4 regions of the Lysinibacillus sp. NPDC093197 genome follow, and region 1 is predicted to be linked to each of the others. Evidence: riboswitches for the same ligand, from Rfam matches in the RefSeq annotation. Region 1 holds a riboswitch; each other region holds the start of a gene.

Region 1 (8,253 bases):
AAATAATGACACGTTAAAGTGCATACCAGAGCCTGCTTCACCAAATAATGGTTTTGGCATAAATGTTGCATGTAGGCCGTGTTTACGTGCAATTGTTTTAACAACTAATTTGAACGTTTGGATGTTGTCACATGCTGTAATGGCATCTGCATATTTAAAGTCAATTTCATGTTGACCAGGTGCTACTTCATGGTGAGAAGCTTCAATTTCAAAGCCCATTTCTTCAAGCTCTAAAACGATATCACGACGACAGTTTTCACCTAAATCAGTAGGTGCTAAGTCAAAATAACCACCGTGGTCGTTTACTTCTAACGTAGGTTCACCTTTTGCATCTAATTTGAATAAGAAGAATTCTGGCTCAGGCCCTAAGTTGAAGCTTGTGAAGCCCATATCTTCCATTTTTTTAAGGATACGTTTTAAATTGTTACGTGGGTCACCAGCGAATGGTTCGCCTTTAGCAGTGTATACGTCACAGATGAAACGTGCTACTTTCCCTTTTTCTGAAGTCCAAGGGAAAACTACGAAAGAATCTAAATCAGGATATAAATACATATCTGATTCTTCGATACGCACGAAACCTTCAATTGATGAGCCATCGAACATCATTTTGTTTTCTAGTGCTTTGTCTAGTTGACTAACTGGAATTTCAACGTTTTTAATTGTACCTAGTATATCCGTAAATTGTAAACGAATGAAACTAACATTTTTTTCTTCGATTAAACTCTTGATGTCCTCTTTTGTGTATTTACCCACAGTTTTCCACACTCCTATAAATTGTCTAGCTTATATCTTTACCCTACCCTATTAAATAAAAACCGACCAATTGAAAAATACTTGCATTTATCTAATAGAATCGGGATAAATCCCCACGTCGGATAGATGACTTTTGCATGCGCTGTGCTTGACGCATTTCTTCGCGCATAATTTGACGTAATTCTGTGTCAGTTAAATCAGGTTCTTCAGCTGCAACAGGATCTAATTTTTTAGCAAATAATTTTTTAATTTTCGCCATATTCATACCCTGCTCCAAGTAATCTTTTATTTCAAGAAGCGTATCGACGTCATTTAATGAAAACATTCGACGATTACCTTCTGTTCGGTGTGGCTCAATTAAATGGTGTTCTTCATAATAACGAATTTGGCGTGCCGAAAGCTCGGTCAATTGCATCACGATACTCATAGATAATAACGGCATCGTTCGTCTAATTTCACGACTCATTTAAGTCCCCCCAATACCCGCTTATCATATAACGAAAAATTTTCACTGTCAACAAAGATGTAAGGTTTCCTAACATGGTTTTTTAATTTTTTTTAGAATTGATAAAAAATTGTTAAAAACTATACAGATTACAGTCTTTTTCTTGTTAATAAATTGTAAGAAACAGTAGATTTCAGTTCCATTCGCTCCTTTTTACTAATTTCCTCCACTTAGAAGTTCTATACGCAACGTATTTTCCATTCGTACTGAAGTGTCAAACTCCCACTATTACCATTACGAGACAAGCCCCATCACAAAACTGTGATAGGGCTTGTCTAACAGCTATAAATTGCCTATTTCCGTATGCTTTGGACAGCGCTACAAATGGCAAATTTCACGTGCTCATATGTCAATCCACCTTGAATAAATGCTGTATACGGCGGACGAATTGGACCATCCGCTGTAAGTTCAATGCTTGAGCCTTGAATAAATGTCCCCGCTGCCATAATGACATCGTCTTCATAGCCAGGCATGTAAGCAGGCTCTGGAGCGTAGTGCGCATTAATTGGAGAATTTGCTTGAATTTCTCGACAGAAAGCAATCATTTGTTCTGCTGTTTTAAATGATACCGATTGAATTAAGTCTGTACGTTCCGCATGATAACTAGGGAAAGTATTCATCCCTATTTCCTCCAGCATTGCTGCTGTGAAAATGGCACCCTTTAATGCTTGACTAACAACATGCGGTGCAAGGAAAAAGCCTTGATAGAAATCACCAAGTGTGTTTAATGTTGCACCTGCTTCTGCCCCAATACCTGGTGAGGTCATACGATAAGCACATTTTTCTACTAAATCAGCTCGTCCTGCAATATAACCACCTATTTTTGCTAAGCCACCACCCGGATTTTTAATAAGAGAACCTGCCATTAAATCAGCACCTACTTCTGTAGGTTCCTGTGCCTCCACAAACTCACCATAGCAGTTATCAACAAAAATAACGGCATTTGGAGCCAATTCTCTAACTTTTTCACACATTTTTGCAATTTGTGAGATGGTAAAGGAAGGACGAGTTGCATAGCCTTTTGAACGTTGAATAGCTATCATTTTCGTGTTTGGTGTAATAGCTGCAGCAACTGCAGTCCAATCAATTTCTTTGTTGTCAATCAAATCTACATGGCGATAACCAATTTTATAATCCTTCAGCGAGCCCGTATCTTTGTCACCACCATCGACAATCGATTGTAGCGTGTCATATGGTTGACCTGAAATATAAAGCAATTCATCACCTGGTCGTAGCACACCGAATAGACTAAGCGTAATCGCATGTGTACCAGATATGATTTGCGGACGGACAATCGCCGCCTCTGCTCCAAAAACTTGTGCATATACACGCTCAAGATTGTCACGTCCCTCGTCATCATAGCCATAGCCATTTGACGGATGTAAATGAAAATCGCTTACTTGATGCGCTCTGAATGCGGAAAGTACCTTTTGCTGATTGATGAACGCCATATTCTCTACCTTCGTGTGATAAGGGCGCACCTTTTCTTCTATTTTTTCCGCTAATGTTAACGTTTCTGTTGTTAAATGGGTTGTAAAAGTCATTGTTTTCGTCTCCGTTTCAAATTGTTCTTTCCTATCTTATCAATTTGTTTGCAACCCTGCAAAAATTGCTATTGTGTCTAGCTGTTAAATGCGCTAAGCTAAGGGGCGGACTTACTACAAATTATTCTCGTATAAGGGGGGAAAGTGATGGCTTGGGAAGTTTTTAGCATCATCGGGACAATTGCCTTCGCTATTTCCGGGGCAATAATTGCAATGGAAGAAGAATACGATTTATTCGGTGTATATATACTTGGCATTGTAACTGCATTCGGTGGAGGTGCCATTCGTAATTTACTGATTGGTCTACCTGTCACAACATTGTGGGGGCAAGATATGATGTTCCAAATTGCGATTGCTGCAATTACTATATTTTTTATTTTTCCGCATCATCTAATACAGCATTGGCATCGTTGGGGCAATTTCACCGATGCTATTGGTTTATCGGCTTTTGCTATACAAGGTGCATTGTACGCTGTCAAACTCAATATGCCAATTAGTGCAGTCATTGTTGCTGCTGTTTTAACTGGTTCAGGCGGTGGTATTGTTCGGGATTTATTGGCTGGACGGAAGCCACTCGTGTTACGCGATGAAATTTACGGTGTATGGGCAGCACTTGCAGGTCTTCTTATTGGACTGGAATTACTACCAGGCGATATTTTCTTATATGTATTATTCGGTGTCATTACAGTTTTACGAGTTCTTTCATATATGAAGAAATGGCGTTTGCCGTTACGGAAGTTGAACCGAGCTTAATAGAGGCTTTACCGTTGATGTCCGCTACGGCGAGTGCTTTCCGCGGGCACAACGTAAGCCGCAACCGTCGCTGTCGCGCCGCCTGTTGCGTCTTTCGTTTTGTGCTGTTCCCGCAGGAGTCACTCGCCTTCGCTACCATCAACTCGTGTTCTCTTCTAATTTTTTATTTACTACCAAAGAATGAACAGCTATAGTTTCATTCATTTTACATAGCGTAAAAATGCCATCACATTAGTCGAACTCTTTCTGCTTTACCGTTGATGCCCGCTACGACGGGTGCTTTCCGCGGGGTCGCAACCGTCGCTGTCGCGCGAATTGTTGCGTCTTAGGCTGCGTGGGTTCCCGCAGGAGTCACTCGCCTTCGCTACCATCAACTAGATTGTATATACTATTTCCTTCGCTCTAAGAACAAACCTTATTCCTCGTCAATTATTATTTATCTATTAGCGCCATAGACTCTGCTAATGTAGCCATATTGCTCATCATCGAACAAGCTGCGTCTAGAATTGGAAACGCTAATGCTGCACCAGAGCCCTCTCCCAATCGCATATTCATATGAAGCATCGGCTCTACTCCTAGCAATTCGGCTGCTATTTTTGCCCCAGGTTCTTCTGATGCATGAGAAGGTATGATATAGTCTTGTACTTTTGGTTCAAGCTCATATGCAATTAGTGCAGCTACTGTAGAAATAAAGCCATCAATGACAACTGGTTTGCGATTTGCGGCAGCCGCAAGGATCACTCCAGCCATAGCCCCTATTTCTAACCCACCAACTTTTGCAAGTATATCGATTGCATCATGACGATTAGGTTTGTTTATTTCGATAGCCTTTTGAATAACAGCTACTTTATGTTCAATTCCTCCTGACCCTAGCCCTGCACCGAATCCCGTCACTTCATGCGGGTGACAAGCATGAAGTACTGATAATATAGCTGCACTAGGTGTTGTATTGCCAATCCCCATTTCACCAGTACCAAGAACATTTGCCCCTTTTGCTATTTCTGATGTAGCTATTTCTATGCCTACTTCAATTGATTGGACTGCTTCTTCCCTCGTCATTGCCGGACCTTTCGCCATATTATCCGTACCATATTTAATTTTTTTTATTAGTACACCAGCATTAAGCGGAATATCCTCTTTGACACCGACGTCCACCGTTACAATTTTTGCATTTGTTATTTTAGCAATAGCACAAACACCTGTTACCCCTTTAGGAAAATTCAATGTTTGAAAAAATGTTACGTTTTGTGGATTCGATGTTACCCCTTCGTCACAAACACCGTGATCTGCCGCACAAACGATGATCACTTTGTTATCGAGTTTAGGATATAGTTCTCCCGTAATCCCAGTTAGTTGTATAGCAAGCGACTCCAGCTTCCCTAAACTGCTTGGTGGCTTGCTAAGAGAATCTATACGTTCCTTCGCATTTTCCATCATTTTGTTGTTAGTACGTTGAATTTGTTGAATCGTTTGTTGTAGCAATTGCATCATCATCTCTCCTTTTTTTAGCCTTTTACATAAAAGAATGAAAAAAATAGAAAAGTCTGTAGTTTATTTCATAACAAATAAACTACAGACTTTTCCATCGTCCATATCATCCGAAGCAATTAGGCAGGTCTCCTGGCTCAATCTCAACATTTTATAGAACCTTCCCAGCCATCGCTAGTGGTATTCTCTATAAAACTCCATTTTACAGTGGTGGGACCGCTAAAGCATTTCACTTTATTCCCTATTCTCCCAACGTGGGCACCTAATGCTTTTATGTAATTACTTTAAATTTACGACAAAGTTTTTTGAGTGTCAATATTGTTAAAAGTTTTGGTAACAGCACTTTTTGCATTGCCATCATTTAATATAAACAAAAAAAATGAGGTATTTAACAACTGACTTGTTAAATACCTTCATCTTTACATTATTTAAATTCTAATTCCCCATCATAGGCAAGCATGCCGCCTTCAAGATTTGTTACATCAAAGCCTTGTGCTTCTAAATAAGCACATGCATTTGCCGAGCGTCCGCCAGCTTTACATACGATAATATAAGGCTTAGATCTATCTATCTCATCTAGACGCTCTGGAATTGTTCCAAGCGCTATATGCTTAGCACCAGGAATGACACCTTGTGCTACCTCATCATCTTCTCGCACATCAATAATGTATAGGTCTTCGTTAGCATCTAGTTGTTCTAATAATTGCGTTGTATCCATTGATTTCATCTTTATAGTCCTCCAATATATCAATTTCCTATTACATTATAGCGTGAACGAAAAAAAACAGCTAGTGATGTAGCACTAGCTGCTTAAAATGACTCTATTCTTCTGTCTCTAAAAATTCGACTTGCTTTGCTGGAACGAAAGTAGAAATTGCGTGTTTGTAAATGAGATGCTGTTTGCTTTCAGCATCAACTAATAATACTGTAAAGTTGTCATAGGATTTCACTGTTCCTTTTAACTGGAACCCGTTTAACAGAAACACAGTTACAAAAACACTGTTTTTACGTAGATGGTTCAAAAACGTATCTTGCAAATTGATTGATTTCATAGATTGCGCCTCCCCTACTCTCTTTCTACCTCTTCATTCCTATAGTAGCATGTTATACCAATTTATCAATTAGTAATTTTTAGAAATTATTAAAGTTTTTAGTCTTTTTCAATAAAATGAATGTCCATCTTATTACGGAAATAAGTAAGTTGTCTTTTCGCGTAGCGACGAGAATTTTGTTTTAAACTTTCAATTGCTTCTTCTAATGTGCATCGACCATCTAAGTAATCATACAATTCCTTATAGCCAATCGCTTGTATTGACTGTACACCTCGAATATTTTGCTGCCATAACCCTTTTACTTCTTGTAACAGCCCTTTGTCCATCATCAAATCTACTCGGCGATTTATGCGATCATAAAGCTCATCGCGTGACATATTTTCTCCAAGCCCTAAAATCAAATGGCGATAAAGGGGGATTTCTCCACGATTATGTTCATCTGAAGCTTTTGAAACACCACTTAATTCAATCATTTCTAATGCTCGAATAACACGTCTTGTATTATTCGGATGAATTGTTTCTGCCGTTTTCGGATCCAATGCTAGTAGTTTTGCATGCATTGCTTCAGGACCCAACTTTTCTAGCTCTTCATAATATGCCTTACGTGCTACCTCATCTACCTGCTCCTCCGTAAATTGGAAATCATAGAGCACTGCTTGTACATATAATCCAGAGCCTCCAACAATAATTGGCAACTTCCCGCGTGCCTGTATTTCACTAATTTTGGCACGCACCAGTTTTTGATAATCCGCTACTGAAAATGATTCTGTTGGCTCTTTGAAGCTTAATAAATGATGTGGTACACCTTGCATCTCTTCCTCGGTAATTTTCGCTGTACCAATATTTAAGTCTTTATAAATTTGCATCGAATCGCCATTAATAATTTCACCATTATACTTTTTTGCTAGCTCAATGCTCAGTGCTGTTTTACCAGAGGCCGTTGGACCAACGATTGCAACAACCTCTGCTTGCTGAATTTTATTTTGTATCATACTTTTTTAACCACCGTAATAAAACTTGATGAACCGCCTGATGATTGTCTTCATTTAAAATTTCGTGTCGCTTATCTTCAAATAAATAGACTGTAACATCCTGTATACCTGCTTCTACAAAACGCTCTGCCACTGTATACACTCCTTGACCACCGTCACCAACAGGGTCCTTGCTACCACTTATCAAAAGGATCGGTAAGTTTTTATTTATTTTTTCAATCTCTTTTTTTCGATTTAGCACCATAAGGCCAGCCGTTAAATCAACAAAAAATTGGTTTGTTGGTATAAAGCCACAATATGGATCATCAATATATTTTTGCACCTCATGCTCTACAGAACATAACCAATCATACGCTGTTTTAGCATTTGGAACTTGCTTATTGAAGCTCCCAAAACTCAATTTATTTAATAAAGGGCTCTCCAACTCTTTGCCCATCTGCATTGCTAATACTTGTGCAACATAATGTCCAATCTTATGCAATGTTGAAACGTTTCCTGTTCCACAAAGTATAACGTTATCCACGCCATTGCCGTAAAGCTGAATATACCTTCTAGCAATAAAAGAACCCATACTATGACCGAACAAAATGAAAGGCACATCGGCAAATTGAGCATGCATAGTTAATATCACTTCATGGGCATCTTCAACAACACGGTCAAAACCATTTTTCTCAGCGAAAAAACCTAATGTGCCGTTATAAGATGCTGTTTCTCCATGTCCACGATGATCATGCATCGTAACTGCATAGCCTGCTGCACATAGTATTCGAGCAAATTTTAGATAACGTCCACTATGCTCTGCCATGCCATGTAAAATATGAAAATGACCTATGCATGGAATAGCCGGAGTCAATGTTCGCGTAAACACAAAATGTCCATCCGACATTTTCATATAACGCTCTTCCATTTACTACACCTCCACATCTGCAAAACTTGTCGCATCTATTATGGCTTGTTCTAATTGAGCAACATAAGTATTTCTTTGGGATTCTGAGTAGTGAAAACGCTGTTGCATTACTTGAATTACTTGCTCCTTATATCGTTTCACTGCATCAATATCAAAGTATAATAATCCCGTACGACGAATAAAGAAATCACAAGGTGTATAAACCATTTCCGCTTCTATACCATAGAGCAGCATCGCATGTAACACGAGAGGCATCGTA
Region 2 (8,253 bases), on a different contig from region 1:
AGAATGACATCAAAGCTTGTCTTGGCAAAAGGACTCTTTGCTAAGTCACCAACACACCAGATTTGCTTTGGATAATGCCGAGCAGCTGCAAGAATACCCTCTTTTGCAATATCAATACCAATGCCTATCCCTTGTTTTTGCGACAGTATACGGGCTAAATGTGATCCCTCTCCACAGCCTGTATCAAGCACTGTTTTGGCTTCTCCTATTAGTTCTGCTATTTTCTCCTCTAGTGGATCATATAGACCACTATCAATAATCGTTTTACGGGATTCAAAAAGATCTTTACTATATTTAGAAGCTGCACTATGCGTCAGCATATTTACATAACCTTGCTTAGCAATATCAAAGGAATGGTTTGCTGAACATGTAAGCCTCCCTTGATCAAAGACCTGCATGGACTCCTGACAAATCGGACAAGCAAATAACCCGATATTTGCATCTATTAACGCTGCTCCTGCAGCTCGTTTAGAAAGTGCTCCCATTTAATTCGCCTCCTTTTGTTCAGTAGGTGAGACAATTGCAAAACGCTCCCACTTTCGACTTTTCCATCTAAAGTATACGATAATGGCACGCATCCATTCATCTGCTGAAATAGCTAACCATATCCCTACTAGTCCCCAATCTAAAACAAATACAAATAAATAGCCAAGTGGCAAACTCATGCAGACCATCGATAAAAAGCCGATTTTCACGGGAAATCTTGCATCGCCTGAAGCACGTAATGAATTAATAACTACGATATTCATCGTACGACCTGTTTCTAATAAAATACTTAATGCTAATACAGACCCACCAATGGCTATAATCTCTGCATTATCTGTAAATATGCTCATTAACTGTTTTCTAAAAATCGTCACTACACTTACCATTAGTATTGTAAAAATAAAAGCTGAGCGCACGCTTATCCATAATTGATGATAAGCCTCATCTTTTTTACCCGCGCCTACATAGCGGCCAATAATAATAGCTGTCCCCGTACCGATTGCAACCGCAAACAAATACGTAAACATCGAAATATTCATTGCATATTGTCTTGCTGCAAGCGTTTCAGATCCTATATAAGTTGCATAATAGAGGAAGACAATTTGGCAAAATTGATAAAGCACTTGCTCAAATGCAGACGGTAACCCGATATTTAAAATTTTTCTAACATACTCTTTTGAAAAAGTGAAATAGTATTCGATTTTCACACGGATCTCCATTACCTGATACAACAGCCATGCAAATACAATAACCGCAAGTCCACGACTAATAATGGAGGAAATCGCAGCACCTTTCACACCCAATTCCGGCAATCCGAAATTACCAAAAATCAAACCGTAGTTTAACACGACGTGAACGACATTCATACCGAGTGATACATACATTGTCTGCTTCGTCCAACCATGTACACGAATAATAGCCGCTAATGCATTAATAATAGCTTGTAAAAAAATAAAACTACCAATTATGACTAAATAACTTTGGGCATATTGTAAGACATCGCCCTTCAAATTCATCATCGTCATTAAATGGCTTGAGCCTAAGAAAAACAAAGCACTCATAATAAGCCCAACAATTAAGTTCATCGTAATTGCTAACGCTGAAATCTTTGTAGCCTCTAATAATCTTTTTGAACCTAAATATTGCGAGACAACTATCGCAGCACCATTGCCTACCACTTCAAGAATTAATATCGCAATATGAATGTATTGATTTGCTGCGCCCACACCTGATACAGCGTTATCCGATAAGGCACTTAACATAAATGTATCGGCTAATCCCATCAACATAAATAAAAAAACTTCTAAAAAAATCGGCCATGTTAAATGAAATAGACTAAATTGGTCTGCCGAATGTTTCTCTCTAATCGCATTTCCCAACAACTTCACTTCTCTCTATATTACATAAAAATCTATTGTATCTTATCACAGATTTACTACTGTAAAGGATAGCTAATACAAAAATATTTTGAATAGCTTACAAAAAAATCCCTCTCACTAACTTACTGTGAAAGGGCGTCCTATTAGCATAAGCAATTTTCTTGTAATTGCTGGCGTTTTTCTGTTGTTAAACCAAACTCTTGCTCTAAAAATACTGTTTTCGAACCATAACGACTATCTATAGCATCGAAGGCAGCTTGCAAATAATCCTCACGTGCTGACATTAATGCATGGAACTGTTGTAACTCTTGGTCATTAAAAGTATTTTGTATTGCCTGTGCCATTCGTTCTACCATAGGGCGTAAATAAATATTCGTATCTAAATAGTCTTGCATAATGGTTTCCTCGGGTACATCTAATGCGAGCAAAATGAGCGCACCGCCAATTCCCGTTCGATCTTTTCCTACGGCACAGTGATGGACGAGGCCTAAATTATCTGGATTTTGAATTGTAGACATTAATTTTTTAAATGAAGCATTGTTAAATGGCATTTGTGCATAAAAATCGCGGAACATCTCTGGGCTTACAACCTTATAAAAATTGTGGCCGCCGGTATTTGTCGGCATCTCAAATGCGTGGTTGCCTTTTGCAGGAATTTGAATATACTTTGCGCCCTTGAATGTGGGATTAGGATTATTTTGAGCCTCTTGTTGATCTCGGTAATCGAATATTGTTTTTACTCCTAGTGCTTCAAAGCGCTCCTTATCCGCCGGTGTCATCTTACCTAGTGCAGCCGAACGATATAGCAATCCATTCTTAACCACTCTGCCATCTCGCGTCTTATAGCCACCCATATCGCGGAAATTTAAGACTGCCTCAAACGGAATAACCTTCATGTCAAACTGTGTCATCCACTACGCCTCCCTTATTTAAGCAATCATTTATATTTCTATTTTATAGAACAACTGAAGATAATACCAATTATTCACAAAACCTTTTAGTAGAGATTCAAAGTCTATGAATCATCGGTTGTCTTGAAGATATCGGAGGTTGAAGACCGTGAAGCCTGTACTTAGCGGACAACAACATTCACAAGCAAAAAAGTGTTAGATTGATCGCAGTCAATCTAACACTTTATCTCTTTTGCCCAAGTTTTAATGGTTGGCTTTCACCATTTATCCTTATTTAAATAATTCGGGATATACTGCTTTTGCTACCATCTCAACAGCTTCACCAATACGTGGACCTGGACGATTGGAAATATCAGTATCAATATAATTTACTGCTTTATCTTGAATAGCAGTAATTGTATTCCATCCATCACGCCCAAGAATTTCGCCTACTGAGTCTTCTACATAGTTTACTGTTGTTAAAATAACTTGAGGATTTTTCGCGATAACATCTTCCTCAGAAACTTTTACCCATCCTGTTTGATCACCAAATACATTGTTCACATTCGCTGCATCAAGAATCTCTTGTTGGAAAGTACCAGCTGCTGTTGTATAAATATCTGGCTTAGGGCTAATTTCTAAATAAACATTTTTCGGTGTTTCTACAGTTTTTACTTTTGCTTGCACATCCGCAATTTTCGCTTTAATATCTTTGTTTAATTGCTCACCTTTATCTTGAACACCCATCACTTCAGCAATTTGTTGAATATCTCCATAAACATCTTCAAATGATGCGGCTGATTTAATAACAAATACTTTCACGCCTGCATCTTCAAGACCTTTAAGGGCATCTAGTGTCTCGTCATTACCTGTGTAATAAGCAATTACAACATCTGGCTTTAGCGCTACAATTTTCTCGCTATTGAATGTTACAGAATCTGACACTCGTTCGATTTTTTTTGCTTCTTCTGGGTAAGTATCATATTCAGTTGCCCCAACTACTTTATCGCCAACACCTAGTGCAAATAGAACTTCAGTGTTACTCGGTTGTAATGACACAACCGTTTTTGGTACTGCATCAAATGCTACTTCTACATCGCGATCATCTGTCACTTTGTAGCCTGTTTGCTCAGCTTGTTGTCCTGTTTTCGATGTATCGTCCTTTTTAGCTTCATTTGCTGTGCCGCAACCTGCCAATACAAGTGCTAACATTAACACTGTAAGCCATTGGAATTTAAATAGTTTCTTCACTTTACACATTCTCCTTCTTTTTCTTCATCGGATATGATTTGCTTATAAACGGTATTTCAGCAATACCAGCTTGTTGATTCATGTATACAGCCATTACAAAAAATACATTAGCTAATAATCCTAAGTAATCGAAAAGGATGGCTGGTACTTCTCTTTCCTCAGAAACTTTATGTAGAACACGGTATGATTTTTTTGCCTCACTACGACATAAATGAAGCGCAGTTGCAGCCCCCGTACCTTGTGGTAAAACAAAGTTTTGGATTTCTTCCTTTACATGCCCCACATAAAAATCATAGCGCTCGCTAAGCCATAACAAATCTTCTTCCGTTACCGCTAATTTGCCACGTACTGAGCCATTTACATGGTAGGCCATTGGCAAAATAGTCAATAAATCTGTCGCCACTACTTCAACTTTTTCAGCTTTTACAGCCGTCAATGCTACACCGACATGAGTTGTTAAACTATCCGTACGAATCTCAAAATCTACTGTAGATATTTTTTCACGCATGAACGGGTAGCAAGAATAACGGGCATCTTTTTTCATACTTAGTCCCTTCTTTCTTTCATGAACAGATTTTGCTTTACAGGTGCATAAAAAAACGCCGCTCCCTAGGGAACGACGAAAATAGCATATATAGTGCCGCCTCACGCGACATTGCCTATGTATTTGCCGTATATCCTCCTAGCTTCCGAAGAGTTTTTATACATTAAATAAAGGTCGGTCTCCTGGCTCGTACAGCTCACTACCCAATGCAGTAGCGATATCATAAAACCTTCCCATCTTGGGTCTTCCCCTTTTCGACAGTGGCATTTATTATGATTCTTGTACTTACAGTTGCGGAAACAGCTTCGGTTTTACACCGAATTCCCGATTATGCTAAAGTTAGCACCATTATTCTGCAAGAATTATTCACTTGATTAGCAGTTTATCATATATTGATTTGAAAGAGTAGTTGCGAGATTGTGGAATATTCGAATATATTTATACAAAACTTAGCACTATTTCTACATAGTGATCCGCTATTTGTTATTCCAGCCTAAAAATTCTGATTAAAATAGCTAGCTATAAAATTTTTTCAATAGCTTGCTCAATATCTAATTGTGAATCTGTTGGTTCAAAGCGCTCAACTGTATGACCTTGATTATCTACTAAAAATTTCGTAAAGTTCCAACGAATGTTACGTCCATCTAAAAAGCTAGGTGCAATTTGGATAATAGCCTCAGCTAACATCTTTTCCTGCATATTCGCCTTTCCGAATTCACGAAAATCTACTTCATGCTTTAAATAATTGAATAACGGATGTGTCTCTTCTCCATTAACCTGAACTAGTTCAAAAATCGGGAAAGTTACCCCGTAGTTAAGTTGACAAAGTTGAGTTGTCTCAACTCCATCTTCTGGGTTCTGCTGTCCAAACTGATTACATGGGAAACCTAAAACAACGAAATTTTCCTTGTCATATTTATTATACATTTTTTGTAAATCTTCAAATTGATATGTAAAATCACATTGGTTGGCTGTGTTGACGATTAACATTGTCTTTCCACGAAATGTCTCCATTGATAAAATTTCACCATTTGGCTTTTTCACTAAATAATTATAAATCCCCATTTTCTCGACCCGACCCTTTCTTATTTACAAAAATTATACTGTTACTATGCTATATACAGTTGCAGATTTACGTGTTTCCTCTTTATAGATAGTTTCTGGCTCTCACTTATACTAAAGCTTACGTCAGTATATAAGACCTATCAAAAACTGAATCCATCCTCCTGTTTTCATTATAATCAATAACTTTTCTTTCTTCAAAATAACACACTTGGGCATAAAAATAGCCATCTCGCTATTTTAACGGATGGCTGTTTTATATTTCTTTTTGTATTTTATATCCTGCTCTTCTTCTATTAATCTCTTTGCAATATCCAGTAAGTTTTGATCATTCGTAGCATCAAACAATTTCTTGAAGGAGACAATAATATCATATCGAATACGCGATGGTTGCTTTTCATCGATACATGTTTGGAACCTTTTCGCTAAATACGAAACAATTAAATCCCTTTGAACTTGTCCAGCAAGCCCAATTTGCCAAATTGCTTGAAGAGCATGCCTTGCAGTTACTGTTTTTTCATCGTATGTTACGGCCCAAATTTTTAAAAAATCATCCAGAACACGTTCTTCCGGGTCACTTTTTGCTGCTAATGCACATAAAAACTGTGCTGCCCGTGCACGAGCATGTCCATCTGTATATGTAAGGGCTTTAATAAGCTGTTCCCAAACTGCATATGTCCAATCTACTGGTTCTTGCATAATTTTTATCAATCTTCTATACGACTCGTATTCAATCTCACGGTCACGCTCTGTTAAATTACTAAAAAGTTGCAAAATCTCTTTTTCCATGATTTATCCCTACCTTCATTCTTTCAGAACGTTTTCAAATTTTAATTTTTTTATGTTACACTTTACTTAAAAATAACGATAAAAGGAGAGCTTATGAATAGAACTATAACTCGAAAGTTGACTATACGAACTCTAGCGATTATATGCCTACTTATAGCCTTATATTTTATCATTCCTGTCTCCGTGCCAATTATTTTAGCAGGTATTACAGCTTTTTTATTAGAACCCATTGTTATGTTTTTTAAACGAAAATGGAAAATGTCGCGAAAAATAGCTGTTGCTTTTATATACATAGTAAGTGTTATTTTTATTTCTATTATTTGTTACTTTACTATTACGCAACTAATGTCGCAAATTATTTCCATTTCAAAGCAAGCACCTTACTATATTTCTAAATTATCCGAGATGTGGGGTCATATGCAAGAGAATATTTCAAAATATACAGAAGACTTTCCAACTGAAGTGAGTGCTTCACTTCAAAAAACGACAACCGACTTCATTGAGAAAGTTGAAGAATCTTTTTTAAACTTCTTTAATTATACCAAAGTTACGACCTTCTTTTCACAAATTCCAAGCCTCTTTATAAGTCTTCTTGTTTATATGATCGCCCTATTTCTATTTATGCTAGATTTACCAAAATTAAAACAGTCAACTTACAAATTTTTAAAGCCTACAACTGAAGAGAAATTGAAAATTATTACTAATCGTTTAAAAGATGCATTTTTCGGTTTTATGAAGGCTCAGATTCTTGTTAGCTTTATTATAGCTGGGGTTACACTTGTAGGTTTACTACTTATTCAACCGAAATATGTGATAGTAATGACCATAATTATTTGGATTATTGATGTTATCCCGTTCCTTGGCTCAATTATTATTTTAGCACCTTGGGGAACTTATCACCTCCTGTTGGGTAATACAGCGATTGCCATTAAGCTCTTTGTTCTTGCAGCTATTTTATTAATTATTCGCCGAACTGTCGAGCCTAAAGTAATGGGTGCACATATCGGCTTACCCCCTCTGCCAACATTAATCGCGATGTTTATCGGTTTGCAATTGTTTGGCGTCATCGGCTTACTCGTAGGACCATTTGTTATCATCTTCCTCTTCGCCTTAAAAGAAACAGGGATTATCAAATTCAATTTTAAAATTTAATATAAGATTGAAAAAAATATACTGCAGTTAGGGATATTCTATTTGATGGGCGTATAAATACCAAAAGGCACTCTCGGTTCTTTTTAAACAGAGGGTGCCTTACATTTTTGTCTATTTACAACTACTAGAATATGAAGTTATAAATTGATTGACTCAGCTTTCTTTAAGAAGCGTTTGATTATTACTGCTTCTTCTACACAAGTAATGTAAGCAGTTGGCGCAATCGTTTTATCCGTGTAATTTAATTGTTTGGACTAAATTCCTTAGTGTCTGTTACAGTTTTTAAAACTGTTATACAGATTTATGTTTATAGATTTTCAAATAAAAATAGCACCCATTATCGTTACTTGATAATGAATGCTATTTTATTTAACTTTTTTGCTATTAAAATCGTCTAACTAATATAGACTTATTGAATACGACCGAAGCCTACTAAATATTGGTTCCACCAATCAAGTGACTCAATGACTACCCCTTTATTTTGAGCATCAATCATTGTGTTATTACCAAGGTAAATACCAACATGCGCTACGCCTGAGCCATAGCTGAAGAATACTAAGTCACCAACACGAGCTTCACTTGCTGAAATTCGTTTTGTTGATAAATATTGTTGTGATGCTGTACGAGGTAATGATACGCCAGCTTGCTTGTAAGACCATTGTACAAGACCTGAGCAGTCAAAGCCTGTTGTAGGATTACT
Region 3 (8,253 bases), on a different contig from region 1:
ATTGTAGAAATCGGTGTGCTCTTCTTATTTTTCAAGCTGCATAAGGAAGTCAAAAGCTAGTCTGAAAAAAATCAGACTAGCTTTTAATTCGAAATATACCTGCAATAAATAATTATGCCAAAAACTTATTTGCTTTGTTTGGGTTCACAAATAATTGTAATTAATCCAATTATAGAAAACATCTTTTCTTCGTGGTTTTTTAAAAGTTGTGCTATATTCAAAGTGTCAGGAGTGAGTCGATGAAAAAATTTTTAACAATTACCGCAATAATTTTTGTTTTAATCGGAGCAGCTGGCTATGCTGTATGGCATTTTGGGACAAATATCGCTTCCGAAAAAATAATTGAAAAAGTGGAATCTAATTTAGATGATGCAAATTTAGAAGAAGTTAAATCTTATATCGAGAACGATTCGAAGGTTCAAGAAATTGTAAGCGAGGCAGCAACTACAAATCCGGATACTCTTCCCTTCCAAACTAAGGAAGAAGCGACACGTGTGTTAATTAAAAAAGTGGGCGTTAATCGTTTACTTGAAATTCAGGAACAAGCGCAAAACGGTTCAATTAATAAGGATGAAGTATTATCTGAAATTGAAGGAAAACTGTCTGAAGATGAAATTTCTGCTTTAAAATACGTTTTATATAAGGAATTAAATAAATAAAACTAGCCATTTAAAGTATTACATGAAAATAACAGAGAGGCTAAGATTCATATAACGATTTTTAATCACGCGACAGCCTCTCAGCGTGTCGACTGTATGTGGCAACACATTGGTGCTAATCGGTATAATTAATAGACTCGATTCCCATTTAATGGAATAGAGTCTTTTTTTCTTATCATTCTTCTACTGTTGAAGCATCTAGTTGCCTCCTACAGTTAAAACGCAAAACATCAACTGTAGGAGGCATATCATTTATTACGTTTTCATTATCTATTATGAGTTCCCGTGCCGTCTTAAAGGAGAAATCAGTGAATCATCACTGATTTCGATGGAGTTTTTCTATTTGTCACATACTTAAGATTACAAGTCTATCGGCTTGCCACCTGTCACCCCATAAATCTGACCGGTAATATAACTTCCTTCATCAGAGGCCAGAAGAACATACACCGGCGCAAGCTCTACTGGCTGTCCCGCACGACCGAGTGGCGTATTTTGGCCAAACGCAGGAATTTCTCCTTCCAATTTTCCATTATCCAACTGCAATGGCGTCCAAATTGGACCTGGCGCGACACCATTGACACGCACACCCTTAGAAGCAAAGTACGAGGACAGGGATACCATAAAGTTGCTTATCGCACCTTTTGTAGCGGCATAATCCATTAAAGATGAGGATGGATCGAAAGATTGAACCGATGTAGTGGTAATAATCGCACTTCCTGGTTCCAGATGTTCTTCTGCAGCTTTTACGGACTCAAATATGCTGATAATGTTTACTTTGAAAGTGTCTTGCACTTGTTTGATTGTTAAGTCACTTAAGGTTGGCTGTGCGATTTGTTGCGCAGCATTCAATACTAGCAGGTCCAATCCGCCAAAAGCTTCCACTGTTTTTGTAACAATCTCTGTCGCTGTACCATCTTCCCGCAAGTCATACGGTAGCAGCAATGCTTTGCCTCCAGCTTTTTCTATTAACTCTTTAACTTCGTTGGCATCCTTCTCTTCACCAGGGAAGAATTGGATCGCCACATTTGCTCCTTCGCGTGCATAGGCAATGGCGACGGCACGGCCAATCCCAGAATCGCCTCCAGTAATCAAGGCATTGCGCCCTTCCAGGCGATTGTATCCTTTATATGATTCTTCACCGCAGTCAGGTTTGGGTTTCATTTCATTCTGTAGCGCTGGAGTACCCTGTTCTTGATCCGGGAATTTTTCCGTATGAAATTTCTTACGTGGGTCGGTTAGATGTGAGTTTCCCATCAAAAATCATCTCCTATTTTGTTTAATTAGTAAATCGCAAGGATAAAAAGTTCCACAAGGCTTTTTCGAGCTTGCACTAACTTTATCCTGTTACATATTTTGAATACCCCGGGATATTTACTTTAAACAGCTTCAGATTTATTACCTACTTGAAACCCACCTATTAAATATGAAATACGGTGATTCACATCATTCCCAAACTCTACAAATACCTCTATTACATAAATATCCAATAATGGTTTTAGAACTTATTCAAGTATATTGCCCTTTAATGAAAAAGAGCGCTGATTCTTGTAATCGCGCTCGAATGTTGAATATTAAGTTTGTGATTTCTACCTATTGCCTGCTAACCTGTCACTATTTAAATATAAAACAACTGTTCCATGACTAAAAGAAAACACTTAGTTACTAATTATATTAATAATTTTCTGTTGTGCATCTTTGGCTTCAGGGGTTGGCATAACAACAAACACATGAATCATTTGAGGATAAACAAAAGTATTGATTTCAATTCCTTGTTCTGTTAGTTTTTCATCAAATATCATGCCATCTGGATATAAAGCCTCGTGTGTTCCAATAAAATGAGTGATCTTCCCAAGTCCTTTAAAGTCACCGTAAATTGGGCTAATTAATGGGTCAGTTACACTTTTATCAGCTGCCCATATCTTTGTAATTACTTCCATTCCTTCACGAGCTAACAGAGGATCCTTTTCATCATATTCAGGTATAAGAGGATTGCCCAAACTCATATCAACACATGCAGATAATAAAATTATATCTTTCGGTTGAGGTAGATTTTCCATCTTTAAAAGATGGGCCAGACCAAGTGAGATATTTCCGCCAGCCGAATCGCCCATGATAGTCAATTGATTAATACTTTCAACAGTTTCAAGAATTTCTTTATATAGGTTGAGGATTTTCGGATAGGTATCCTTATAGTTAAAATGAGGTACTTTAGGATAAATAGGAGCAATAATTTTTGCATCTAAAGATTGTGCCATATTATCCATGAACAACCAGTGTAAATTTAAAGGTTGACTCGTCCAAGCACCTCCGTGTATATAAAGAATAACTTTTTGTTTCGAGGACTTTTGGCCATTTAATGTAAAGACTTGCATGCCCTCGAATGTTCGCTCCTGCACATCACTTAAAAATGTAACATCATTCCCAATAATATAGGGCTTAGTATTTTCAGTTCCCCTTTGTTTAAGGAAATTTTCGGTGTTTTCAATACTAGAAAAACTTTTTTTATTACCTTGCAAAGTTATCCATTTTTCAAATTGAATACTTTCTTCAGAACGTTCTCCATTATAAATTTCTACACTCATTTTTATTTCTCTCCTTTAAACTTTTTATTGTTTTCATCCTGTTTCATAACACGAAATGATTTGAGATTCCCATGTTTTCTTTATCTGAAGTCTTTGTTGGATCGAAGGTCTTGTGTAGATGGTATTCAATTCAATGGCCCATTAGTGGAAGTTTCATTACCCATCTTGTCACTGCAATTATATCACACGTTTTTTACTAATTATTGGACTTTATTACAAATTATCAGACTTTATTACATATGATTAATTTTTATTTATTATCTACAGAAATACCTATACAAAATAACGTTCCCCGATGAAAGTTTGGAGCACATGAAAAAGCCACGAATGTTGTACCATCAACGTTTCGTGGCTTTACTTGGGAACATTATTTATACAAGTTTTTATGCACATTCTCCAAAAGTCAGTCATAGCAATGCTTTCGTTGTATTTGGAACGATGTTGCACTATCAACGGTTATACATATTTCTGAATGTTGTAAATCCGCATTTTTTGACGATATCCCTACTATAGGTTTTAGTTTATAGAATAAAACTTTAATCCTTTTTCGAAAAGACTTCAAGCGCCGTTTACCTATAATAAATTAAGTCTCCCTATGTTTTCATTTCTATTATTTTTCTGTTTGATCTTGCTTCTTTTTTAAATACTCTGCACGTATTTTTTCAATTTGCTGCTTTTTATCAAATTTGGCAGGCTTGTTTTTTTCATGATACTTTGCCACAGCTACCTTACCTTTAGTATCCAATTGATATTTCCCCACTTTGTTCACCTACTTTTCTTATCCTTAAAGAAGAATCTATTCACCAAATATAATATACCTTATTTTACTGAAGTAAACCTTATTAGTGTACTACAAACCTTGCATATATCCGTAAAAACATTCAAAACTTCGTAAAGTGATTTATTGCCGAATGGTCATTTATAATCCTTATCTTTACAACCTTGATTTTGCTGATTCATTTTAAAATTTTCAGTTAACTCTACTAAAATTGCTTTTAATTAATTATCGAAACAAGACCGTACTGTCCCATATACAGACAAAACCCCTGAGAATTTTCGTCTCTCAGGGGGTTATTAACTCAACGTTTTCTATTTCTATATTTTTTATTTACAATCAATAGGTGGATTGCTGTACTTGTTGACGTAATGTTTTGGCAGCAGCAACCATATGAGCGAGCGCTGCAACTGTTTCAGGTTCTTTTCTCGTTTTCAGACCACAATCTGGGTTGATCCAAAATTGATTTGTCGATAATACTTGTAGGCTATCTTGCATGATACTTAACATTTCTTGTTCGCTCGGCACACGAGGACTATGAATATCATAAACACCTAATCCAATCCCTTTTTTATATGGGTTTATTTGCAGTGATGCAATTAGCTCTCCATGACTGCGTGACGTCTCTATAGATATAACGTCGGCATCCAATGCACTAATTGGTTCAATAAAATCATTGAACTCACAGTAACACATATGTGTATGAATTTGTGTTTCATCCTTTACACTAGCCGTAGCGAGCTTAAAAGCATTCACTGTCCAATCTAAATATGCGCCCCAATGTTCTTTACGTAAAGGCAAGCCTTCACGCAATGCAGGTTCATCGACTTGAATAATAGAAATGCCAGCCGCTTCTAATGCTTCAACCTCTTTCCTTAGTGCAAGTGCAATTTGATAGGTCACATCTTTTCGCGCGATATCGTCACGTACAAATGACCAGTTCAAAATCGTAACAGGACCTGTTAACATCCCTTTCACATATCGATTTGTTAAACTTTGTGCATAGGCAGTTTCTTTCACTGTCATCGGCGCTTCCCATGCAACATCACCGTAAATAATCGGTGGTTTTACACAACGAGAGCCGTACGAAACGACCCAAGCTTTTTCTGTAAAAGCGAAGCCTGTTAGCTTTTCACCAAAGTATTCCACCATATCCGTACGCTCGAATTCACCATGCACGAGTACATCAATATCTAAATCTTCTTGAATGGCAATCCATCGTTTCGTTTCTTGTGCGACAAAGTCAGCATATGCTTCATCTGAAAGCTGTTTTTTACGCCATGCATTACGTGTGCGCTTCACTTCATCAGATTGAGGGAAGCTACCAATCGTAGTCGTTGGGAATAGTGGTAGCTGCAGTGACTGTTGTTGTATAATCTGACGCGCATTAAAATCATTTTGACGTTCAAAATCCTCTGTCGACACCGTTTGTACTTCTTGTTGAACAGCCTGATTATTTCGTACGGGGTGTTTTTTTAATGCTTCAATTGCTTTCATGCTCTCAGAGATAGTATGATTGGACGTATGATTTTTTTCTTTTAAATACTTAGCCACCTCTGATATTTCTGCTAATTTTTCATCAGCAAATGCAAGCGCATTTTTTAAGACAGGCTCTAATTTTGTTTCAAGTGCGGTCGAAATCGGCACATGCTGTAAGCTACATGACGATTGAACCCACAGCTCTTGTGCACTAGTCAGCTGTTCAATTGCCCTAACTGTTGTACTTACCTCTGCTAAATTTGCCCTCCAAATATCTCGTCCATTAACAATTCCTACCGCCAATACTTTATCATGTGGAAAGCCAAATTGACGTAGCGCCTCCATATTTTTCGTATAGCCATGAACAAAATCTAAGCCAAATCCTTGTACAGGGAGTTCAATTAGTGTGTTATAAGCTGATAACGATTCAAAATAGGTTTGTAACATAATATTAGCCTCTGGTACAGCGGCTGCTAATTGTGTATATATTTCTTGCACAAGTTTTACCTCTGCCTCATCTAATGATGTGACTAATGCAGGCTCCTCTAATTGAATCCAGTCAGCACCGGCTGTTACTAGCTCTTGAATAATCTGCGCATACAGTGGTAGTAGTGCTAAAATAAACGCAACTTGTGTTACTTTATCGTAACCTTTTGTTAGCTTGCAAAATGTATATGGCCCGATTAGCGTTGGCTTTGCAGTAATGCCATATACTTCTTTAACCTCAAGGAAATCTGCAAGTATTTTATTGTCTGTTAGTTGCAGAGCTTGACCTTCATATTCAGGGACAATGTAATGATAATTTGTATTAAACCATTTTGTCATTTCACTCGCAACAGCTTCTTTATTTCCACGTGCTACCGCGTAATACGTTTGTAAGTCAATCTTTCCACCTTGCCAGCCGAAGCGCTTTGGCACTAAGCCAAACATCATCGCTGTATCAAGCATTCTGTCATATAGTGTGAAATCCCCAACTGTGACAATATCTATACCGCTACGAAGCTGCTTGTCGATACGTGCAAGACGAATTTCTTTAATTTTTTGTAAGAAATCTACTTCTGTAAGTTCATTTTTCCAAAATGCCTCTAATGCCTTTTTCCATTCACGCTCTTCCCCTATGTATGGGTAGCCTATTACAGTCGTTGTATACGTCATATTCCTTCTCTCCTCTGGTTTAAAATAAAAAAAACCATCTTCCTTTTTAGGAAAATGGTAGTTATTGTCTATCTAAATTAGCTATGACGAGGCGATACGATAATATATTAATTATCGTATATATTCGTTAGTCGCACAGTGCCGATTCGGTCACATCTCACCACCTATTTCCACGTAGGTTATTTGGTGTGTACTAGACATTGGCAGGTCTCCTGGCTTCTCATCAACACGCCTCACAGCCTTCCCAGTTCCCCAGTGGCATATGTGATTTGCTCCGATTTACAGTTGCGGGACAGCGTCGGATTTACACCGACTTCCCTTTTAAGCCAAACTTTCATTTGGCACCAACTCTTACACAATATTCAATTATGTTTCCTACTATAACATATATTTTTCTGAAAAGTATAACTTTTGTGAAGATATAGTAGTTTTTCTGTACAAAGTTACACGTTGAGTAATTTTTAAAGACTAATTGACAACATAATAATAAAACAATCTACTAATCAGAAAAGGTATTTTAAGTAATTTGTAGAAATATATAGTTATATGAAGAATGAGTGAGGAGGATTACTATGATTGTCGGATTACATCACGTACAATTAACGATTCCAAAAGGTACCGAGGAGCAAGGGAAAGTTTTTTATTGCCATGTGTTAGGGCTCAAAGAAATAGAGAAACCACAATCTCTTAAAGGGCGTGGTGGATTTTGGCTACAAGTTGGTCATCACGAAGTACATGTTGGCACAGAAGACGGCTTTGATCGACTAACAACGAAAGCGCATATTGCCTATCAAGTAGAGGATGTAGCATATTGGAAAAAAGTATTAACAGAGCATCATATCGAAATCCTTGATTCTGTTCCAATTCCTAATTTTGAGCGCTTTGAATTTAGAGACCCTTTTGGTAATCGAGTAGAAATTATTCAGCCGATTTAAATTTTTAAAAAGCAGCCTTCAATGGCAGCTTTTTTATTTACAGTTTAAAGTGTTGAACCTCTTTGTTTAAATTCTCTGCCATCGAAAAAAATTCCTATGCCTACGTGCTTTTATAAGTACTCTTCGACTCATAAAGTTATTTTTATATTATTCCTTACCCTTATTTTATTTCTCTATTAGCACATTGCCTAGCATTGTTTCTATGAGTAACAATGCATAGTTGCTAACGTTTTTTGTATGCACTATTTATCAAACTGAAACATTTGTAATGAAACTGTAAATTCAAGCGATAAAGCCTTATATATCAAGGTTTTTACATAAAGTGCGGCTCCCTGTGGAAACATTTACCTCACAGAACCCCTACTTTTTCATGCTACGATTATTGCAACAGCAAGCAAACAGATATGAATTTACTGCTCGCTTACAGGAGGTAAAAACAGCATGAAAAAACAATTTTTAAAAACTACACTAGCATTATCGATTGGATTTAGCTCATTCGGAATCGTTCAAGCATCCATTGAACCAATCAAAGTTGAGGCTGCAACGACAAATGCACAACATAATGACAAAGCTGTCGCAGCAAAGGCTGAACAACTTATTCAAACAGGAAAAAGTTTAATTGGTAAGGCTACATATAGTAATTCAGTTTACAAGTCTACATATCCTTA
Region 4 (8,253 bases), on a different contig from region 1:
TGAACTTAAATGAATGTTTTTCATAAAGCCTCTCATCCAATTCGAAAAATCCTCCATCACTACGATAGTAGGAAAATAAGCTAGCACATGAATTGGGCCATGACAGTTGCTATCATAAATCTCAATTTCCGAGCCTGGAATAAGCGTAGTTTCTTGAAACCGAAGGCCCCCTTCCGATAACTCTTCTAGTTCACCGCGTTTTATCATCATCTCCATCTCAGCAAGTACTTCTGGCGAGTGACAATCAATTATGCCGATTATATCAAGCCCTTTTTTTGCACTAGCCATCTCTAAAATTCGCGATAATGTTAAAGTTTTACTTCCCGTAATCTTCACTGCTCGCCCACTCATTGTTCGTCCAATGTGAATATGTAAATCCGTATAATAGTCCTGAAACATGTATACAGCTCCTTTTGTTCGATTATAAAATGAAAAAACCTTACATTGCTGCAAGGCGTTTTCATTATTTAAGATGGATGGTTTTGATTTGTACTATTATCAGTGTCGTATGAACCTGAACCTTGATTTGGTGTTGCCGCTGCATCATAAGCAACTAAAGTAACACCAATTTTCTTTTCTAGCTCATTAATTTTTTCAAGCTGTGTGTGATCTAATTGTGCAAATTTAATCTCTTCCATATTCGTCACGCATCCTTTCAAAAGTAACGTTCCCCGAATATCTCACAACTATACAAAAATTAAACCGCAAAAATCTTCTGAATTGTTTTGGTGACTTTGTTTTGGTGACCGGCATTAGCATAGACCCTAACAAAAGCATCAGACTTCCTATATCATAAAAATCCACTTCGCTTTCCGGCGGGCACATTGTAAGCCGCAACCGTCGCTGCGCGCCGCTTGTTGCGTCTTACGTTACGTGCGTTCCCGCAGGAGTGTGCGTGGATTTTTACTTGGTTAACCATAAAATTCAATACTTACACAGTAAATTATTTGTGTGACTGGTGCTCCGCATATACACCTAACAAAAGCATCAGACTTCCTATATCGCAAAAATCCACTTCGCTTTCCGCGGGCACATTGTAAGCCGCAACCGTCGCTGCGCGCCGCTTGTTGCGTCTTACGTTACGTGCGTTCCCGCAGGAGTCTACGTGGATTTTTACTTGGTTAACCATAAAATTCAATACTTACACAGTAAATTATTTGTGTGACTGGTGCTCCGCATATACACCTAACAAAAGCTTCAGACTTCCTATATCGCAAAAATCCACTTCGCTTTCCGGCGGGCACATTGTAAGCCGCAGGAGTGTGCGTGGATTTTTACTTGGTTATTTATAAATACCCTACTTGCAATGCTTTATGCAAATTGTATCAGAATTGTTTGAGTGACTGGCACTTATGTAGTTTTTGTGAATTGTTCAGATACATATGTTAAATACGGTTTGCCTGTCAGTGGATGTGTTTGAATATCGGCGTATACTCCAAAAACATCACGAAGCAGTTTAGGCGTTAACACTTCTTCTGGTGTGCCGTAATGAACAATACTACCTTGTTGTAAAACATAAATTTGATCACAGTACATAGCAGCCATATTCAAATCATGTAAGGCAGCGACAACAGTCAAATGCAATGTTTGAATTAAGTCCATTAATTGTAATTGATGCTGAATGTCTAAATGATTAGTAGGCTCATCTAAAATAAGCACTTGCGCCTGTTGTGCTAGTGCACGTGCAACCATCACTCTCTTTTTTTCTCCTCCAGAAAGGGAACTAAAGCTGCGCGTTTCTAAATGGGCAATACCCGTTTGAGACAATGCCTCTTTCACTATTTTAAAGTCTTCCTTATCGTCCATTTCAAAAAGCTTCTTATGTGGCGTTCTTCCCATGCTCACTAAATCTTTCACTTTAAAATCGAATAAAACAGGTGTCTCCTGACTAACAACGGCTAAATTTTTTGCAATCGCTCTACTTGATTGCTGAAAAATATCTTCCTCATTCAATAATACCGTTCCACTTTCTGGCTTTAATAACCGATACATATTTTTCAATAGTGTCGACTTCCCACTACCATTAGGACCAATTAAACCGACAAATTGCTTTTCCTTTATTTGAATGCTTACTTCTTTTAATATGCGCTGATCATGAATGGAGAATGATACATGCTTCGCCTCTAATGTCATACCTTTAATCTCCTTCACCAAATGAATAATTGTTACGGCGTAGTAGCCAAATGAAAAATGGACCGCCACAAAAGGCAGTAATGATTCCAATTGGCATTTCTTCTGGAGCTATTATCACGCGGGCAATCGCATCTGCCCAAACTAAGAAAATCCCTCCTAATAATGCGCTAATTGGGATAACATATTTATAATTAGACCCTACTATTAATCGCACGATATGTGGAATTATTAAACCAACAAACCCAATGGAGCCACTTACTGCAACGAGCACACCTGTTAGTAATGATACGAGTAGTATCAATTGAATTCGAAATTGTTGAAGATTAACACCTAATGTGACCGCCGCTTCTTCCCCAAGTAGTAATAAATTTAAATTTCGATAATGTAGCCATAACAAACCAAAAACGATGAAAAAGATAATAGCTGGAATGAATAAATTACTCCATTTTGCGCCCGCAAGACTTCCAAGCATCCAATACATAACGGCTTTTATACCGCCCTCTTCCTTAGACATCATTAACATAAAATTTGAAGTAGCAGATAATATAAACGATACAGCCATTCCTGCTAGCAACAAACGGAAAATAGAAATACGTCCCCCTACACGTGACAAGAAAAATACCAACACAATTGCTATAAAGGAGCCTAGAAAAGCAGCTACTGAAAGGGCGTACATACCTAAAAATGAAAAAGCGCCTAAAATGATGACAGCCGTGGCACCAACTGTCGCACCTGAAGAAATACCTAAAATATATGGATCTGCAATAGAATTACGGACAAGTGCTTGCACAGCTGCTCCAGCAATAGCTAAACCTGCTCCAACAATGGCTGCAAGCATGACACGTGGGACACGTATTTGCCATATAATAATTTCTTGTGAGCGGCTCCAATCAGGCACTATCGTATTTGAGAAAATAGGAATTTTCGAGAAAATAACCTTCCATACATGTAGCGGTGTAATTGACACTGAGCCAATCATAATAGCAACCGTCATTGAAGCTAACAGTACTAAAAGAAGGGTCAATGAAAATAGCATAAATTTTTTATTCATTTGCTTATTAACTCCTTATCAATCTTGATAAATACGAAGCAATAAAAAAGGGTATTCTACGCACGAATGCATAGAAATACCCTAGGTTAAACAAAGTTGGAGAAGTATCCATCAATTGTCCGTAATTGCTTGCATCCTCGTGGGCATTACAGGTATGAACTAATTGGCAGGTCTCCTGGCTTCGATTCAACGTTACTATGATTGCCTTCCCATTCTAAAAACAGTGGCTACTACATCATAGAACTCCTCGTTACAGTTGCGGGACAGCGTCGGACTTACACCGACTTCCCTTTTAAGTGGCACTTGTTAACAAGCGTCACACCATTAGTTTCTGAAATTTTAAAATTATGACGATTCTATCATACATAATTATCGTAGTCTATAGCTTCTTTCATCTAGGAATCAATCTTTCCTCTTTTCAACTTCATACAAATGGATTTTGCACAAAACCTAATCCATAATTTCTGCACATTTACTTGTTACATTAAAGACAAATAAATAGTAAGGAGGAAATTCATATGGTATTAAAAAGAAATTTTTTCCTAGGCTTTATAGCAGCAATGGCTTTACTAATATTATCAGCTTGCTCTGACGATGCAGCGAAGACGGACTCTGCTAATGGTGACGCAATGGACCATAGTGCAGAAACAGGCCATGGAGAAGAGATGAATCATTCAAGCTCGGGTGAAGTTCCATCCACTTTAAAAACTGCTAAAAACCCTAAATTCCCTGTAGGCAGTACTGCTATTATTAAGGAAGGACATATGTCTGGGATGGCAGGCGCCGAAGCAACGATTGTTGGGGCATATGATACAACTGCCTATATTATCTCCTATGAACCGACTACTGGTGGAAAGAAAATAGAAAATCATAAATGGGTAATACATGAGGAATTAATAGATCCAGGTGTTGCCCCATTGTCTCCAGGCACTGAAGTCAAAACAGATGCTGCACATATGAAAGGCATGGAAAATGCTACTGTTCGCATTGATGACGCAGTACAAACGACCGTTTATATGATTGATTTTCCATTAACAACTACTGGTGAAGAAATGAAAAATCATAAATGGGTTACAGATAGTGAACTAACGTCAAAATAAAAACGAAACACCCTCTGTCATCAGAGGGTGTTTGTAATTACTTTTTGTCAGCAAGCTTATGCCATTTATAGCCGATTCCCCACACTGTCTGTAAGTAATCATCAACAGGAAAGCCACTTTTCCTTAGTTTTTCCCGTAAATTGCGGACATGCGAATCAATTGTTCGGTCTTCAATAGTACCGTTATATCCCCAAACTGTATTAATTAAATGCTCTCTTGAGAAAACTTTATTTTGATATTCAAGAAACAGCGCTAACATCGAAAATTCTTTCGGCGTTAAAAGAATAGCTTCTTGTTGAAAAGACAATTCAATAGATTCTTTATTTAATCGTAGCCCTTCAAAAAAAATGAAAGTTTCTTCAGTTTTTGTTCTTCTTAATACAGCATGTATGCGTGCTACTAACTCTTCCTCGTCAAAAGGCTTTAAAATGTAGTCGTCTGCTCCTAAATTTAAGCCTTTTATAATATCAGCCTGTTCCGCTTTTGCTGTTAGCATAATGACAGGTACATCCCAAAACTTCCTTATTTCCTGACAAGCTTGCCAACCATCCATATCTGGCATCATAATATCTAACAGCACTAAATCTACATGATTTTCTTCTAAATAGTCTAAAGCATCTCTAACCGATGACATCGCTATGCAATGAAAAGAAGGCTCTAAATAAAGCGTTAGTAACTCCAGCATCCTTGGTTCATCGTCAATTAATAATAATGTTTTCATTTGTTCCTACCCCTTAAATAATAATTCAAAAGTAGTCCCTTTGTTTTCCTCACTAACAACGGTTACTTCCCCTCCGTGTGCATGGACAAGCTCTCTAACAATAGCAAGACCTAATCCCATACCTCCATGTGCACGTGCACGAGATTTTTCAACCCTATAAAAACGTTCAAAAATATAAGGTAATTCCTTCTTCGGAATCCCCTTTCCAGTATCTTTAACAATGATTTTTATTAAGTTATTTTGCCTTTTTACTATAAAGAAAGTAGAATCTCCTAAGGAACAATAAGTTAATGCATTATTTAACAGATTCAAAATAATTTGCTCTAGCCTTACTGAATCGGCCATTAATGTTAATCCCTTTTCACATTGAACAAACAAGTGTATCTCTTTTTCCTGAAAAGCAGGTCTTAGCTTTACTTCGATACTTGCCACTAATTCATCCAATTGAAGACGTTCTTTGTTAATTACAAATGCGTTTTCATCCATTTTTGCTAAATCAAATAAGTCTTTAATTAACGTTGAGAGCCGATTCATTTCTTCAATAATAATACCTAAATATTTTTGGCGATCCTGCTCCGTTAAATCTCGCTTGTAAAGAATATCTGAATAGCCTTTTATAAAGGTAATAGGTGTTCTTAGCTCATGCGCAATACTTGCTAAAAACTCCTTTCTTTCCTCTTTTAAATGATTTAAATCATCGGATAACTGTTGTATGGCATTCGCAAGATCGCTTAATTCATCTTTGCCATTAGTCGAAAGGGCGACAGTAAAATCTCCTTTATTCATTTTCAATGCCGCTTCCTTCATAGCCATTAATGGTTGGGCTAATTTTCGAGATAACACAATAATGACGGCGATCGTCACCAATGCTGAAACGAGGCCGACAATTAGAAAATGTTTGTTTAATCGTTCCATTAACGCATGGATGGAATCTGTATTTTGAAACATAAACACATAGCCAACAGTCTTTTGCTGTTTAAGAATAGGACTAATCGTTGCAATATATTTTTCATCCTGCCAATTTTTCTCTAATACCTGACCACTATAAGGCACCCTACCCTTGAGCTTCTTTAAATAAACGTGTATTTCAGGGTGTGAAGATGAAGCAGCTAAAATTGTTCCAACATTATCTGTGATGACAACGTCTGTATTTTCTCTTGATTCCATTAATAATATATGTGATAACGTCTCCTCATCGAAATTTTGCTCTAATATCGTTCGATGTGAATTACCAGTTGTCTGCAAGTTTATTAATTCTTCTTCAACACGCGAGTTAGTCAAAGAAACATGTAAAAAAAACATCATAAATGTTTCTATACAAAACAATGTAATAAAAAAGATTATTCCAAGCTTTAATGAAAGTTTTTTCATGCCTTAACCACCTATATTTCAAAATGATAACGTGTAAGTGTGAAGATTTTATGCAGAAGAAAGATACTTTTATAAATATTATAAAATAAAGACTTCACGCCCACTAATTTTTCATCATCATATGGCATTTATATATGTAGCAATCATAAAGAAACGTGCCAGGCACACACACAATTCTGAAAACTTCAATATGTTTATAACTTAGTAAAAATCCACGTAGACTCCTGCGGGAACGCACTCAATGTAAGACACAACAGGCGGCGCGACAGCGACGGTTGTGGCTTACATCGTGCCCGCGGAAAGCGTAGTGGATTTTACGATTGAGGAGCCGGAATTATGCTAGGAATATAAGAGATGTGCCAGGCACACACACAATTCTGAAAACTTCAAGATGTTTATAACTAAGTAAAAATTCACGTAGACTCCTGCGGGAACGCACACAATGTAAGCCACAACAGGCGGCGCGACAGCGACGGTTGTGGCTTACATCGTGCCCGCGGAAAGCGTAGTGGATTTTTACGATTGAGGAGCCGGAATTATGCTAGGAATCTAAGAGATGTGCCAGGCACACACACAATTCTGAAAACTCCAAGATGTTTATACCTTAGTAAAAATCCATGTAGACTCCTGCGGAAACGCAATGTAAGACACAACAGGCGGCGCGACAGCGACGGTTGTGGCTTACATCGTGCCCGCGGAAAGCATGGTGGATTTTTACGATTGAGGAGCCGAAATTATGCTAGGAATCTAAGAGATGTGCCAGGCACACACACAATTCTGAAAACTTCAAGATGTTTATACCTTAGTAAAAATCCATGTAGACTCCTGCGGAAACGCAATGTAAGACACAACAGGCGGCGCGACAGCGACGGTTGTGCCTTACATCGTGCCCGCGGAAAGCGTAGTGGATTTTTACGATTGAGGAGCCGGAATTATGCTAGGAATATAAACGAGGTGTCAGGCACCCACACAATTCTGAAACCTTCAAGATGTTTATAACTTAGTAAAAATCCACGTAGACTCCTGTGGGAACGCACGCAATGTAAGCCACAACAGGCGGCGCGACAGCGACGGTTGTGGCTTACATCGTGCCCGCGGAAAGCGTAGAGGATTTTTACGATTGAGGAGCCGCTGATACTTGGGTCTTTATAAAAAAGAGCCAATAAGTATGTCGTATACTTATTGGCATCTTTTTATTAAATATATTTTTTAACCCAGTCTAAGAAGTTTTCAATTACTGTATCAAGGAATTTCACAGTACCTTCATCTGTTAAATTGCCTTCAGCATCAAATTTTGTGTGTACAGCACCGATATATACATCATTACCACTAAGTAATGGAGAATTAATTCCAGGTGAGAATAAAATATCGCGTAAATGTAATTGTGCTTTAACAGTACCTAAATTACCCATTGATGCTCCCATCATGAACGATGGTTTGCCAATCATTACTTTGTCTACACGAGATAGCCAGTCAATAGCGTTCACCATAACCCCTGGCACAGTTCCGTTATATTCTGGTGTTAACCAAAGTACCGCGTCAGCCGCTTTTACTTTTGCTTTAAAATCTAGTACTGTTTGTGGTGCTTCATTTTCGATATCTTGATCATACATTGGTAAATCGCGTAAGCTCAATACTTCTAGTTCAAGCTTTTCTGTATAACGTTTTTGAATAAATTTTGCTAATTGCATATTATAAGATTCTTTACGGATACTACCTACGATTGCTACTACTTTCATGTTGTTTCCTCCTAAATGGTTACTGCCATTAATATTTGTTAAGCTATTTTATTTTATACCGCCCTAATAATAGGTTGCAAATTCTTCAACTGGTTTACGATACCCACGTAAGCGGTGACTACTTTCCTTTTCCTTGCC

The links. A riboswitch is a leader RNA that binds a small molecule or an ion and turns the genes downstream of it on or off. The one in region 1 is predicted to bind cobalamin.
Region 2: linked by a shared signal. The riboswitch ahead of ACIP9G_RS19660 (hypothetical protein) and the one ahead of cobT (nicotinate-nucleotide--dimethylbenzimidazole phosphoribosyltransferase) in region 1 are both predicted to bind cobalamin.
Region 3: linked by a shared signal. The riboswitch ahead of metE (5-methyltetrahydropteroyltriglutamate--homocysteine S-methyltransferase) and the one ahead of cobT (nicotinate-nucleotide--dimethylbenzimidazole phosphoribosyltransferase) in region 1 are both predicted to bind cobalamin.
Region 4: linked by a shared signal. The riboswitch ahead of ACIP9G_RS22010 (FecCD family ABC transporter permease) and the one ahead of cobT (nicotinate-nucleotide--dimethylbenzimidazole phosphoribosyltransferase) in region 1 are both predicted to bind cobalamin.

What each region holds. Positions count from the first base shown of each region.
Region 1 covers NZ_JBIVOH010000005.1:35,982-44,234, forward strand. Annotated here, with positions in the region: gene glnA (type I glutamate--ammonia ligase) at 1-753, opposite strand, end outside; gene ACIP9G_RS14235 (MerR family transcriptional regulator) at 845-1,219, opposite strand; gene ACIP9G_RS14240 (methionine gamma-lyase family protein) at 1,552-2,802, opposite strand; gene ACIP9G_RS14245 (trimeric intracellular cation channel family protein) at 2,950-3,555, shown strand; gene cobT (nicotinate-nucleotide--dimethylbenzimidazole phosphoribosyltransferase) at 3,988-5,043, opposite strand; cobalamin riboswitch at 5,149-5,324, opposite strand; gene ACIP9G_RS14255 (rhodanese-like domain-containing protein) at 5,468-5,770, opposite strand; gene hfq (RNA chaperone Hfq) at 5,865-6,095, opposite strand; gene miaA (tRNA (adenosine(37)-N6)-dimethylallyltransferase MiaA) at 6,194-7,087, opposite strand; gene ACIP9G_RS14270 (alpha/beta fold hydrolase) at 7,074-7,994, opposite strand; gene ACIP9G_RS14275 (glycerol-3-phosphate dehydrogenase/oxidase) at 7,998-8,253, opposite strand, start outside.
Region 2 covers NZ_JBIVOH010000009.1:95,024-103,276, reverse strand. Annotated here, with positions in the region: gene ACIP9G_RS19680 (putative RNA methyltransferase) at 1-485, opposite strand, end outside; gene ACIP9G_RS19675 (MATE family efflux transporter) at 486-1,865, opposite strand; gene ACIP9G_RS19670 (tyrosine-protein phosphatase) at 2,009-2,776, opposite strand; gene ACIP9G_RS19665 (ABC transporter substrate-binding protein) at 3,047-4,006, opposite strand; gene ACIP9G_RS19660 (hypothetical protein) at 4,008-4,550, opposite strand; cobalamin riboswitch at 4,706-4,915, opposite strand; gene ACIP9G_RS19655 (glutathione peroxidase) at 5,070-5,615, opposite strand; gene ACIP9G_RS19650 (hypothetical protein) at 5,853-6,401, opposite strand; gene ytvI (sporulation integral membrane protein YtvI) at 6,495-7,553, shown strand; gene ACIP9G_RS19640 (C40 family peptidase) at 7,963-8,253, opposite strand, start outside.
Region 3 covers NZ_JBIVOH010000002.1:88,813-97,065, forward strand. Annotated here, with positions in the region: gene ACIP9G_RS06330 (DUF7010 family protein) at 1-60, shown strand, start outside; gene ACIP9G_RS06335 (hypothetical protein) at 240-659, shown strand; gene ACIP9G_RS06340 (SDR family oxidoreductase) at 1,020-1,913, opposite strand; gene ACIP9G_RS06345 (alpha/beta hydrolase fold domain-containing protein) at 2,315-3,241, opposite strand; gene ACIP9G_RS06350 (hypothetical protein) at 3,852-4,001, opposite strand; gene metE (5-methyltetrahydropteroyltriglutamate--homocysteine S-methyltransferase) at 4,356-6,650, opposite strand; cobalamin riboswitch at 6,836-7,014, opposite strand; gene ACIP9G_RS06360 (VOC family protein) at 7,223-7,585, shown strand; gene ACIP9G_RS06365 (C40 family peptidase) at 8,027-8,253, shown strand, end outside.
Region 4 covers NZ_JBIVOH010000013.1:39,795-48,047, reverse strand. Annotated here, with positions in the region: gene ACIP9G_RS22025 (endonuclease Q family protein) at 1-399, opposite strand, end outside; gene ACIP9G_RS22020 (hypothetical protein) at 468-638, opposite strand; gene ACIP9G_RS22015 (heme ABC transporter ATP-binding protein) at 1,351-2,133, opposite strand; gene ACIP9G_RS22010 (FecCD family ABC transporter permease) at 2,138-3,184, opposite strand; cobalamin riboswitch at 3,333-3,525, opposite strand; gene ACIP9G_RS22005 (YdhK family protein) at 3,703-4,284, shown strand; gene ACIP9G_RS22000 (response regulator transcription factor) at 4,322-5,005, opposite strand; gene ACIP9G_RS21995 (sensor histidine kinase) at 5,012-6,376, opposite strand; gene ACIP9G_RS21990 (NADPH-dependent FMN reductase) at 7,573-8,115, opposite strand; gene ACIP9G_RS21985 (nitroreductase family protein) at 8,179-8,253, opposite strand, start outside.